One region of the Arthrobacter sp. TMS2-4 genome, then DNA from elsewhere that is predicted to be linked to it. Evidence: riboswitches for the same ligand, from Rfam matches in the RefSeq annotation. Region 1 holds a riboswitch; each other region holds the start of a gene.

What was found. A riboswitch is a leader RNA that binds a small molecule or an ion and turns the genes downstream of it on or off. The one in region 1 is predicted to bind S-adenosylmethionine.
Region 2: it holds a riboswitch for S-adenosylmethionine, as region 1 does, so the genes downstream of both, ACX80F_RS11935 (ABC transporter substrate-binding protein) here and ACX80F_RS13265 (ABC transporter substrate-binding protein) in region 1, are expected to answer to the same signal.
Region 3: it holds a riboswitch for S-adenosylmethionine, as region 1 does, so the genes downstream of both, ACX80F_RS08785 (O-acetylhomoserine aminocarboxypropyltransferase/cysteine synthase family protein) here and ACX80F_RS13265 (ABC transporter substrate-binding protein) in region 1, are expected to answer to the same signal.

What each region holds. Positions count from the first base shown of each region.
Region 1 covers NZ_JBTNDI010000011.1:4,151-7,413, forward strand. Annotated here, with positions in the region: gene ACX80F_RS13255 (amino acid ABC transporter ATP-binding protein) at 1-311, opposite strand, end outside; gene ACX80F_RS13260 (amino acid ABC transporter permease) at 308-1,072, opposite strand; gene ACX80F_RS13265 (ABC transporter substrate-binding protein) at 1,083-1,997, opposite strand; SAM riboswitch class IV at 2,163-2,280, opposite strand; gene ACX80F_RS13270 (aminodeoxychorismate lyase) at 2,389-3,263, opposite strand, start outside.
Region 2 covers NZ_JBTNDI010000008.1:142,870-146,132, forward strand. Annotated here, with positions in the region: gene ACX80F_RS11930 (ABC transporter permease) at 1-398, opposite strand, end outside; gene ACX80F_RS11935 (ABC transporter substrate-binding protein) at 395-2,059, opposite strand; SAM riboswitch class I at 2,165-2,263, opposite strand; gene ACX80F_RS11940 (heme-degrading domain-containing protein) at 2,363-2,908, opposite strand; gene ACX80F_RS11945 (matrixin family metalloprotease) at 3,060-3,263, opposite strand, start outside.
Region 3 covers NZ_JBTNDI010000005.1:90,579-93,841, reverse strand. Annotated here, with positions in the region: gene ACX80F_RS08795 (LysM peptidoglycan-binding domain-containing protein) at 1-335, opposite strand, end outside; cyclic di-AMP (ydaO/yuaA leader) riboswitch at 341-520, opposite strand; gene ACX80F_RS08790 (hypothetical protein) at 641-871, opposite strand; SAM riboswitch class I at 992-1,096, shown strand; gene ACX80F_RS08785 (O-acetylhomoserine aminocarboxypropyltransferase/cysteine synthase family protein) at 1,188-2,567, shown strand; gene ACX80F_RS08780 (CoA-binding protein) at 2,564-3,073, shown strand; gene ACX80F_RS08775 (hypothetical protein) at 3,070-3,263, opposite strand, start outside.

The sequences.
Region 1 (3,263 bases):
GACACGTTGTCCAGCACGGTCTTGTGCGGGAACAGGTTGAACTGCTGGAACACCATGCCGATGCGCCGTCGCAGCTCGTCCGGGTTGTCCTTCAGGACGGACCGGCCGTCCAGCAGGATGTCCCCCTGGTCCGGTTCGATCAGCCGGTTCAGGACGCGCAGGAGGGTGGACTTGCCGGACCCGGAGGGGCCGATGACCGACGCCGTCGTGCCCCGCTCCACATGCAGGTCGATGCCGCGCAGCACGTGGTTGGAGCCGAAGGACAGGTGCAGGTTCCTGCCCGTCAGGGTGCCTGATTCCGGGGTTCTCATGCCTTCGCTCCTTCGCCGATCGGTGCGGCCAGTTCGTCCGGCTCGAGCTTCTGCTGCTTGCCCACGCGGAGCCGGTTGTCGATGAAGTTGACCAGGTGCGTGAGCGGGATGGTCAGGCACAGGTAGAGCACGCCGGCGGCGATGAGCGGTGACAGGTTGCCGGTGTTGCTCGCGGCGTCGTTGCCCACCCGGAAGAGCTCGCGTTCACTGGCGACGAGGCCGATGAAGTAGATGAGCGAGGACTCCTTGATGAGCGAGATGAACTGGTTCACCAGGGCGGGCAGCACGCGCCGCACGCCCTGCGGGATCACCACCAGCTGCATCGACGCGCCGTAGCTGAAGCCGAGGGCGCGTGACGCCTCCAGCTGTCCCTTCTCCACGCTCTGGATCCCGGAGCGGAAGATCTCCCCGATGTAGGCGGAGGCGATCAGGGACAGGGCGAGGATGCCCAGCGGGTACGGGCTCGTGCTGCCCGTGATCTCCCGGAGGATCGGTCCGAGACCGAGGCCGATGAGCAGGATGATCACCACCGCGGGCAGGCCGCGGAAGATGTCCGTGTAGACGCGGGCGATCCACCGCAGCACGCGGTTGCGGGAGATGCCCATGACGGCGAGGATCATGCCGACGATGGTGCCGATGATCCCCGAGGCCAGGGCGAGCATGAGCGTGTTGGGCAGTCCGACGGTCAGGAGGTCCGGCAGGACCGCAGCCATCGCCTCCCAGTCGAAGAAGGTCTTGCCGAGCTGTTCGAGGGCATCCATGCAGGGACCGCTACTTTACGTCCACGGCTTTGCTGCCGGGCTTCCAGTCGGAAGGCATCTCGCGGTCCGGGTACCACTCCTGGGTGAGCTCGGTCCAGGTGCCGTCGGCGACGACGGCGTCGAGGCCCGCGTTGAGGGCGTCGATGAGCGGCTGGTTGTCGCTGTTCACGGCGTACGCGGTGAAGTTCTCCGTGTTGATGATGGTCTCGGCGATCGTGGTGTCGTCGCCGTCCTTCACCTGGCCGGTGGCCTGCTGCGACGGAGCCACCCAGGCGTCGACCTGCCCGTTCTTCACGTTCGCGTAGACGGTGTTGTAGTCGGGGAAGCGCACGGGCTCGAGGCCGAGGGTGTTGGACACGTAGTCGTCCTGGACGGTGCCCTGGACGACGCCGACGCGGGTGTCCTCCGAGAGGGAGTCGAAGCCCGTGACGGAGGAACCGTTCTTCGCGACGACGGCCATGTACCCGAAGTCGTAGCCGTTGGTGAACCCGACGTTCTCGCGGCGCTCCGCGGTGGTGGAGATCGAGGAGGATCCGACGTCGAACTGCTTGTTCTGCACCTGGGCGAGGAGCGCGGAGAAGTCCGTGGACGCGAACTCGACCTCGAGGCCCAGCTTGTCGCCGATGGCGCGCAGCAGTTCGTTGTCGTAGCCGGTGAACACGCCGTCCTCGAGGAAGATGTTCGGCGGGGCGTCGGAGAGGGTGCCGACACGCAGCGTGCCGTCGGTGATGAGGCCGAGCTCCGCCGTGTCGATCTCGTCGATCGACGTCGTGGTCTCGGTCGTGTACTGGTCGAGCGACTGCTGGTCGCTGCCGGCCAGGGCGTCGGTGGTCTCGGCGGGTTCGCTGCTGCCGCTGCCGCAGGAGACGGTCAGGGCGAGGAAGGGGACGGCGAATGCCGCCAGGACCTTGCGGGAGATGTTCATGGTGTCCTTCGGAGTGCCGGCCCGGAGGAGGGCGCGGGGAACGGGGTGGTACGGGGATGCCGGGTCACGGCGGGGGGACAGGCTGCTGGGTGACACGCTCACTGTTCTGGGGTGTGCGCGGGTACGGGTGCCGTCACCGGGGAATGGTCCGGGACAGGCCGCACGACGCCGTACTTGCCAACCGGGGGACTGGTCCCGGCGGCCGAATCTTCACCTGGAGCACCCCACTACGGGAGAGGGTTGCTGTCCAGCCGGCCAGGGCCGATGGCTGGAACTCTTGATTGCAGGCAAAACGCTAGGGCAGCACGAAGCACCGGGTCAAAACGAGGAGGACCGGAATCCGACACTTGACGTAGCAGAAGGGCCCCGGAGGGCGGTTTTGTGGCGGAGATTACACGAAGCGGTCCACGAGGTCGCCCAGCTCGGCGGTCAGGGCCCTCGAGGTACGGAGCTCCTGGCCGTCGATCGAGAGCACCGGCGCGAGCAGCCGGATGCTCGAGATCAGCCACACGGCATCGGCGTCCAGGAGGTGGCGCGGCTCCAGCGGTCCGTAGCCGAGCTCCCACCCCTGCTCCTTCGCCGCGGCGAACAATGCGCTCTGCGAGGTCCCCGCGAGGATCCCGCTCTCGAGCTGCGGCGTGAGGAGGGTTTTCCGGCCGTCGCGGTCGTAGGCGAGGAGGACGGTCGACGTCGGTCCCTCCAGGACCTTGCCGTCGGAGGAGGTGAAGATGACGTCGTCGGCCCCGTGCGCCTTCGCATACCGGACGGCAGCCATGTTGACCGCGTACGAGAGGGTCTTGGCGCCCAGGAGCAGCCAGGGTGCCCGCTGGGCGACGGTGCTGTCATAGCCGCGCTCGAGGAACAGGACCTTCAGGCCGGTTTCGCGCTGCCGGAGGGTGGCGTCCGGCACGCGGGCCACCTGGACCCAGGCCGTGGCCCGTCCGGCGCCCTCCACGCCGCGCGTGGCGATCAGCTTCACGACGGCGTTCCGCTGGTCGGGTTCCTCCGCCGCGAACTCGCGCAGCCCCGTGCGGATCGCGCGGCTCCACGCCCCGGCGTCCGGCACGGCGAGATCCAGGGCGGCGGCCGACGACGCGAGGCGGTCCAGGTGTGCCTGCTCCTTGCGGGGCGCCCCGTCGACGGCGAGCAGGGATTCGAACAGGCCGTCCCCGCGGGTGGCGCCGAGGTCGGTGGCCATCAGCTGCGGCTGGGACGCGTCGACGACCCTGCCGTCGTCATGGGCCGGGTCCAGGAACACGAGAACAG
Region 2 (3,263 bases), on a different contig from region 1:
GCGAACACGAGGGCCAGCCCCGCGAGCTGCAGGGTGGGCAGGATCTGCGGGCCGATGATCTCCAGGACCGGGACCTTGAAGATGTAGGACACCCCGAAGTCTCCCGTGGCGAGGTTCCCCAGGTAGGAGAGGTACTGGACGAGGACGGGCCGGTCGAGCCCGTACTCGGCGCGGACGGCCGCGACCGTCTCGGGGGACGGCGAGGATCCCGCGCCGCCCAGGATCGCGGTGATCGGATCGCCCGGCGTGAGGCGCAGGACGAAGAACGTCAGGGTCACGGCCGCCCAGAGGACGAAGAGGCTGCCGGCCGCCCGCTTCGCGACGACCTTCCCGGCGGTGCCCGCCGTCGCCGTCGTGCGGGGTGCTGCGCTGAGGGAATCGAGGGACTGGGTGCTCATTCTGAATCCACCGCCGTGACGTCGTAGAGGTAGGGGAGGGACAGGCTCGGCTCGAGGGTGAGATCCCGATAGCGGTCGGTCCGGAGCGCCACCTGGCTGGCCTGGTTGTAGAGGGGCAGTTGCAGCGCGTTGTCACTGACGATCTGCTGCGCCCGGTAGTAGAGGTCTTCCCGCGTCCCGGGGTCGTCCGTCGCGAGGGCGTCATTGAGGATGCCGTCGAGTTCCGGGTTGCGGAAACCCGAGCCGTTGGGCACGAAGCCCGCGGACTCGGTGTACTCGGAGGAGAAGACGATCCGCAGGACGTCGGCCGTGTTGGTGTTCCAGTAGTCGGCGCGGAGATCGTAGTCGAAGGTGTTGCCGAGTTCGCTGACGGTTGCGCCGTCACCGTTCTCGATGAGCACCTCGAAGCCGGCCTTCTTCGCCGTCGCCTGGATCTGCGTTACGAGGGCCTGATGGGCAGTGGGCCACGCGCCGGGTGTGTAGGGGAAGTGCACGGTCAGGCGCGCGCCGTCCTTCACGCGGTAGCCCTCGTCGTCCCGTTCGGTCCAGCCGGCCTCGTCGAGCAGGCGGGCTGCCTCGTCCGGGTCCGGGTCGTGGACGTGCTCGAAGTCGGGGGAGTAGAAGCCGGTGGTGGAGCTGAGCGGTCCGCCGGCCCGGGTCACGGTGCCGAAGTAGACGCTGTTGATGCCGGCGTCGACGTACGCGCTGCGGAGGAAGGCCTTCCGGACCCGGAGGTCGTCGAACGGTGCGCGTGTCGTGTTGAGGATCAGGTTGGTCGGGTTGCCGGGCCTGTCCTGCAGGATGAGTCCGACGTCCGGGTCCGCCTCGGCCTCACCGAAATGGACGGACGGCATGAGGTCCAGGGCGTGCACCTGCCCGGCGCGCAGCAGCCCGTAGCGCGTGGAATCCTCGGGGACGATCCGCCACTCGATCTTCTCGATGTGCGCCGGCCCCTCGTGCTGCGCGTACGGCGGGGCCGAGTTGTAGTCCTCGTTGCGGACCAGGCTGACCCTGGACTGCGGCACGTAGTCCACGATTCGGTAGGGCCCGGTTCCCACGGGGGCGTTGCAGTTCTCGGCCTGCGGACGTTTGAGCGCCTCCGGTGACTGGATACCGAGGAACGGCTGCGCGAGCACCTCGAGGAACGCAGCGTATGGGCGGTTGAGGGTGACGACGGCTGTGGTCTCGTCCACCACCTCCGTGCCCACGTAGGGTTTGAGGTAGCCGCCGGCCGTCCCTGACTGTGTATCGGGGTCGATCATGTGGTCGAGGTTGGCCTTCACCGCCTCTGCGGTGAGCCTGGTGCCATCAGTGAACCGGACGTCGTCGCGCACCGTGAAGGTGTAGGTGAGGCCGTCGTCGGAGACCGACCAGTCCGTGGCCAGCCAGGGATGGATGGCACCCTCGCTGTCCTGGGAGACCAGGGAATCGAGGTAGTTCGCCGCGATGGACGCCTGCGGCATGTCCCCGTTGACGTGGGGGTCGAGGCAGGAGATGTCCTTGCCCGTCGCGAAGACGAAGGTGTCGTCCTCGCCTGCGGCAGCGGAGCCTCCGCAGCCGCTCGCGGTGAGCGCCATTGCCGCCGCGACGGCGGACAGGACAATGCCGCGGGGTGCGCATCGGGGGAAGGATCGGGGTGTGCTGGGGCTTGCTGTTCTCACGCGGGGCTCCTGAATCATCGCCCGATGGAGGGCTGATACAGGTCGCCGGCAGGCGCCCCGGGCGTGCAGGAGCACGGAGGGACAGACCAACGAAAGCGTGTAGCTTCTCCATCGGTCCTGGCAGTAGCACCGTTCCCCGTTGCTACGCGGGGAGGGTTGCTGCGGCGTCGTCGATCCAGGTCTCTCGGCCGCTCGGGATGGTTATGGCTCCAGCTAAGCGCACGGGGCGGCGGCAGCGCCAGCGGTCCCCGTCATATTCGGTTACGCGGCGTCATGCGAAGACGCACGACGGCGTACCACGGGCTACAGGCCGGCAGCGGCGTGGAAGGTCCGGAGCGCCTCGACGACGAGCTTGTGGTCCTCGAGCTGCGGAAGGCCGGAAACCGTCACGGTGGCCACCGGTCCGACACCCTGGATGTACAGCGGGAAGGAGCCGCCGTGCGCTGCGAACACCGTCGTGTCGAACAGCGGATCGTCCTCCACCCTCCCGCCGTTGCGGCGTCCCCACAGGCCGACGAGCAGGGAAGGAACGAGGTACCGTTCGGCGGTGCGGCTTTTCGCGTCGAGCCAGTAGTCGTTGTCCGGCGTGGTGCCGTCGAGCGCGGCCCGGAACAGGATGTGGTTCGGCCGTCGGATGCAGACGGCGATCGGCAGGTTGCGACCCGCTCCCAACTGAACGATCAACTGCCCCAGCGCGACGGCGTCGTCGTTCGTGAAGCGTGTGAATTCGAGTTCGGCGACTTCCCTCTCGACCGTGGCGATGAGCGCCTCGAGTGCCTCGGCAGACTGGTCGCTGCCGCCGTCGGGATCGAACGGTTGGACGGCTGTCGGGAGGGCATCATTGCTCATCTCCTTAATTTACGTTGTCGGCGCGCCATGGCGGACTTTTACTCAGTTGTTTAGCAGATTTCTCCGGGAGTGGACGCGGGCGAGCAGGACGGCGCGTGCGACACATGCGCCGTCGCGGATCGCTCCGGCCTGACCTTCAGGGAATGGGAGTTCACAGTCCGGGCGCGCAGGGTCCCGAACCGAGGAGTGCGAGGCCGGCACGGTCGCCCTCGCCGAACGAGACCCGCCCCATGTTCTGCTCGTACATCAGCTCGCCGGGATCATCCACATGATCGAGCCCGACGACGTGCGCGAGCTCGTGCATGATGATCGCTCGGAGCTGCGCCCGCCCGTCCGGGTAGCTGAGCGACCGGGC
Region 3 (3,263 bases), on a different contig from region 1:
CCGTTCGCCGTGAGGACGGCGGAGAGGTCCACGCCGTAGCGTGCCGAGACGGCACCCAGGGTGTCGCCGGAGACGACCGTGTGCGTCGTGGAAGCGGCGGGAGCAACAGCCGGGGCTGCAACGGCAGCGGGGGCCGTCGTCGTGCTCTGCGTGGTGTACTCACCGGCGTTGGCGGTGCCCACAGCGGTGAGTGCGAGGCCCGAGGTGACGGCGGCGATGGCGACGGGGCGGCCTACAGCGGTGGCGTGGGCCTTCGCTGCGCGGGACAGGCCCTGGAGAGCGAGATTTCCGTCGACGTCGGCGCGGTGGCGTGGTGAAGTGGTGTTTCGTGACATGGTGTTGTACCTCTCCCATGCCTGCGGGGTGAGCTGTCGGGTTCGGATGGGAGTCACCCGGCCGCGCGCATCACCGGTGGGTGGTACGGCACGACTTAACCCCGAGGACGCCTGCAGGTTTCCCTGCGCGCCCGGTGGAACTGGTGGTTCCCCCGTCCCTGCCTTACTGGTTGCGAACGAGTCCCGGACGACGGCAGGGCTCGGCAATCCGTCCAGAAGCGCCCCACGGTCGCGGAGGCACTCGCTGACAATACCCAGGTGCTCCTCGATTTGTCACATTTTTGTAACGGGAGGTAGGGTGCCCCTCAACCGCGCAGCGCCCGCCAGCGACGAAGCGCGAGGAACGTCCCCGCCGCGCTGAGCGCGAGCAGCATCGCCTGCTGCACATAGAACCACTCCGTGACCACCACACCCGGGCCGCCGACGGCCACCAGGATGCTGCTGACCAGCGTGAGTGTCAGCGCGGTGCCGACGTACGAGAGCGTCTGCCACAGCCTCCGGTCCTGCGCCCGGCTTGCCGATCTCCAATCCTCCATCCCTCCACCCTAGGTGCCGCACGGCGTGCCTCCGCCGCCCCATCCGGAGCAGCGCGCAGGGGCCGGCTCATACGGGGACACATGGTTTGGTTCTGCGGCGGCCTGGTGTCAGACTCGACCCGACCATCCCGAGCGGCTGAGAGATCTGGCTCACTGACGCCGCAGCAACCCTGGCCCCCGCGATCCCGCGGCGACATGAGGGTGCTACTGCCAGGACGATGGAGGAAACCATGAGCAGCGCCACGGCCGCCTTCGGCCGCCACCCCGATCCCCGGTCCTGCCCCGCAGTATCCCGACCCAGCAAGGCAGGTGCCTGATGGCAGAACGTTCCTTCGGCTTCCGGACGCGCGCACTGCACGCCGGCGGCACTCCCGACGCCACCCACGGGGCCAGGGCCGTCCCGATCTACCAGACGACGTCCTTCGTGTTCAAGGACACCAACGACGCCGCCAACCTGTTCGCCCTGCAGAAGTACGGCAACATCTACTCGCGGATCGGCAACCCGACGGTCGCCGCGTTCGAGGAGCGCATCAGTTCCCTCGAGGGCGGGATCGGGGCGGTGGCGACGGCGTCGGGCATGAGCGCCGAGTTCCTCACCTTCGCGGCGCTCTGCCAGGCCGGTGACCACATCGTCGCTGCCTCGCAGCTGTACGGCGGCACGGTCACCCAGCTCGATGTCACGCTGCGCCGCTTCGGCATCGAGACCACCTTCGTCCCGGGGACGGATCCTGCGGACTACGCGGCCGCCATCCGGGACAACACCAAGGCGGTCTACGCGGAGGTGATCGCGAATCCCTCCGGTGAGATCGCCGATCTGGCGGGCCTGGCCACGGTGGCCCATGACGCCGGCGTCCCGTTCATCGTCGACTCCACGCTGAGCACGCCGTACCTGGTGCGTCCCATCGAACACGGTGCGGACATCGTCATCCACTCGGCCACCAAGTTCATCGGCGGACACGGCACCACGCTCGGCGGCGTGATCGTGGAGAGCGGCCGCTTCGACTGGGGCAACGGCAAGTTCCCGATGATGACCGAACCCGTGCCGTCCTACGGCAACATCCAGTGGTGGGCGAACTTCGGGGAGTACGGGTTCCTGACGAAGCTGCGCACAGAACAGCTCCGCGACATCGGACCCTCGCTCTCGCCGATGTCCGCCTTCCAGCTCCTTCAGGGGGTCGAGACCCTCGCGCAGCGCCTGGACGAACACCTGGAGAACGCGCAGGCCGTCGCCGAGTGGCTGCAGGCGGACCCGCGGGTGGAGTACGTCAACTACGCCGGCCTCCCTACCCACGCGCATCACGAGCGGGCGAAGACCTATCTGCCGCAGGGGCCCGGATCCGTGTTCAGTTTCGGTATCAGGGGCGGCCGCAAGGCGGGCCAGAAGTTCATCGAGTCGCTGCAGCTCGCCTCGCACCTCGCGAACGTGGGCGACTCCCGCACCCTCGTGATCCACCCGGGCTCGACGACGCACCAGCAGCTCTCCACCGAGCAGCTCGCCGCGGCCGGCGTCCCCGAGGACCTCGTGCGCATCTCCGTCGGGCTGGAGGACCTCGAGGACATCCTCTGGGACCTGGACCAGGCCCTGGAGGTCGCGGTGAACTCCTCCGACGACGCTTTTGGGGACCTGCCGCAGGAAGCGGCCGGAGAGAACGACGGCGACGCCTCGGCGACGCGGGCAGTGGGAGTGGGAGCATGAGCAGCACCGGCAGCGTGATTCCCGAACGGACCTGGGAGGGGCCCACGGCGCCCGAACGGCTGAACCTGCTGCGGACCGCACGGTCGGTGGCGATCGTCGGGGCCTCGGACAAGCCCTCGCGCGCATCCTACTTCGTCGCGACCTACCTGCAGTCCTCCTCCCCCTACCGCCTGTACTTCGTGAACCCGGTGGCGAAGGAGATCCTCGGCCAGCCGGCCTACGCGTCGCTGAAGGACCTGCCCGAGGTGCCCGACGTCGTCGATGTGTTCCGCAAGCACGATGACCTGCCCACGGTGCTGCAGGAGACGCTCGACGTCGGCGCCAGGACGCTCTGGCTGCAGCTGGGATCATGGCACGAGGACGTCGCACGTGAGGCCGAAGCCGCGGGCCTGGACGTGGTCATGGACCGGTGCATCAAGATCGAGCATGCACGCTTCCACGGCGGGCTCAACCTCGCCGGGTTCAACACCGGCGTCATCTCCTCCCGGCGGCAGCTCACCTCCTAGCGGCGGTCGGACACCCCGGGCCGGTCGGTCTCTTCCGGCTGTCCGTCGGCCGTCCGATGTGCCCCTGTCCTGTCCTGGGCCGGCTGGTTCGCCGGCGTGCCCCGAGCGGGCTCGTCCGTGCCGGGCTGATCCACGGCCGCCTGATCCGCGGCGGGCTGATCCACCGACTCCTCCACGACGGGCTGATCCG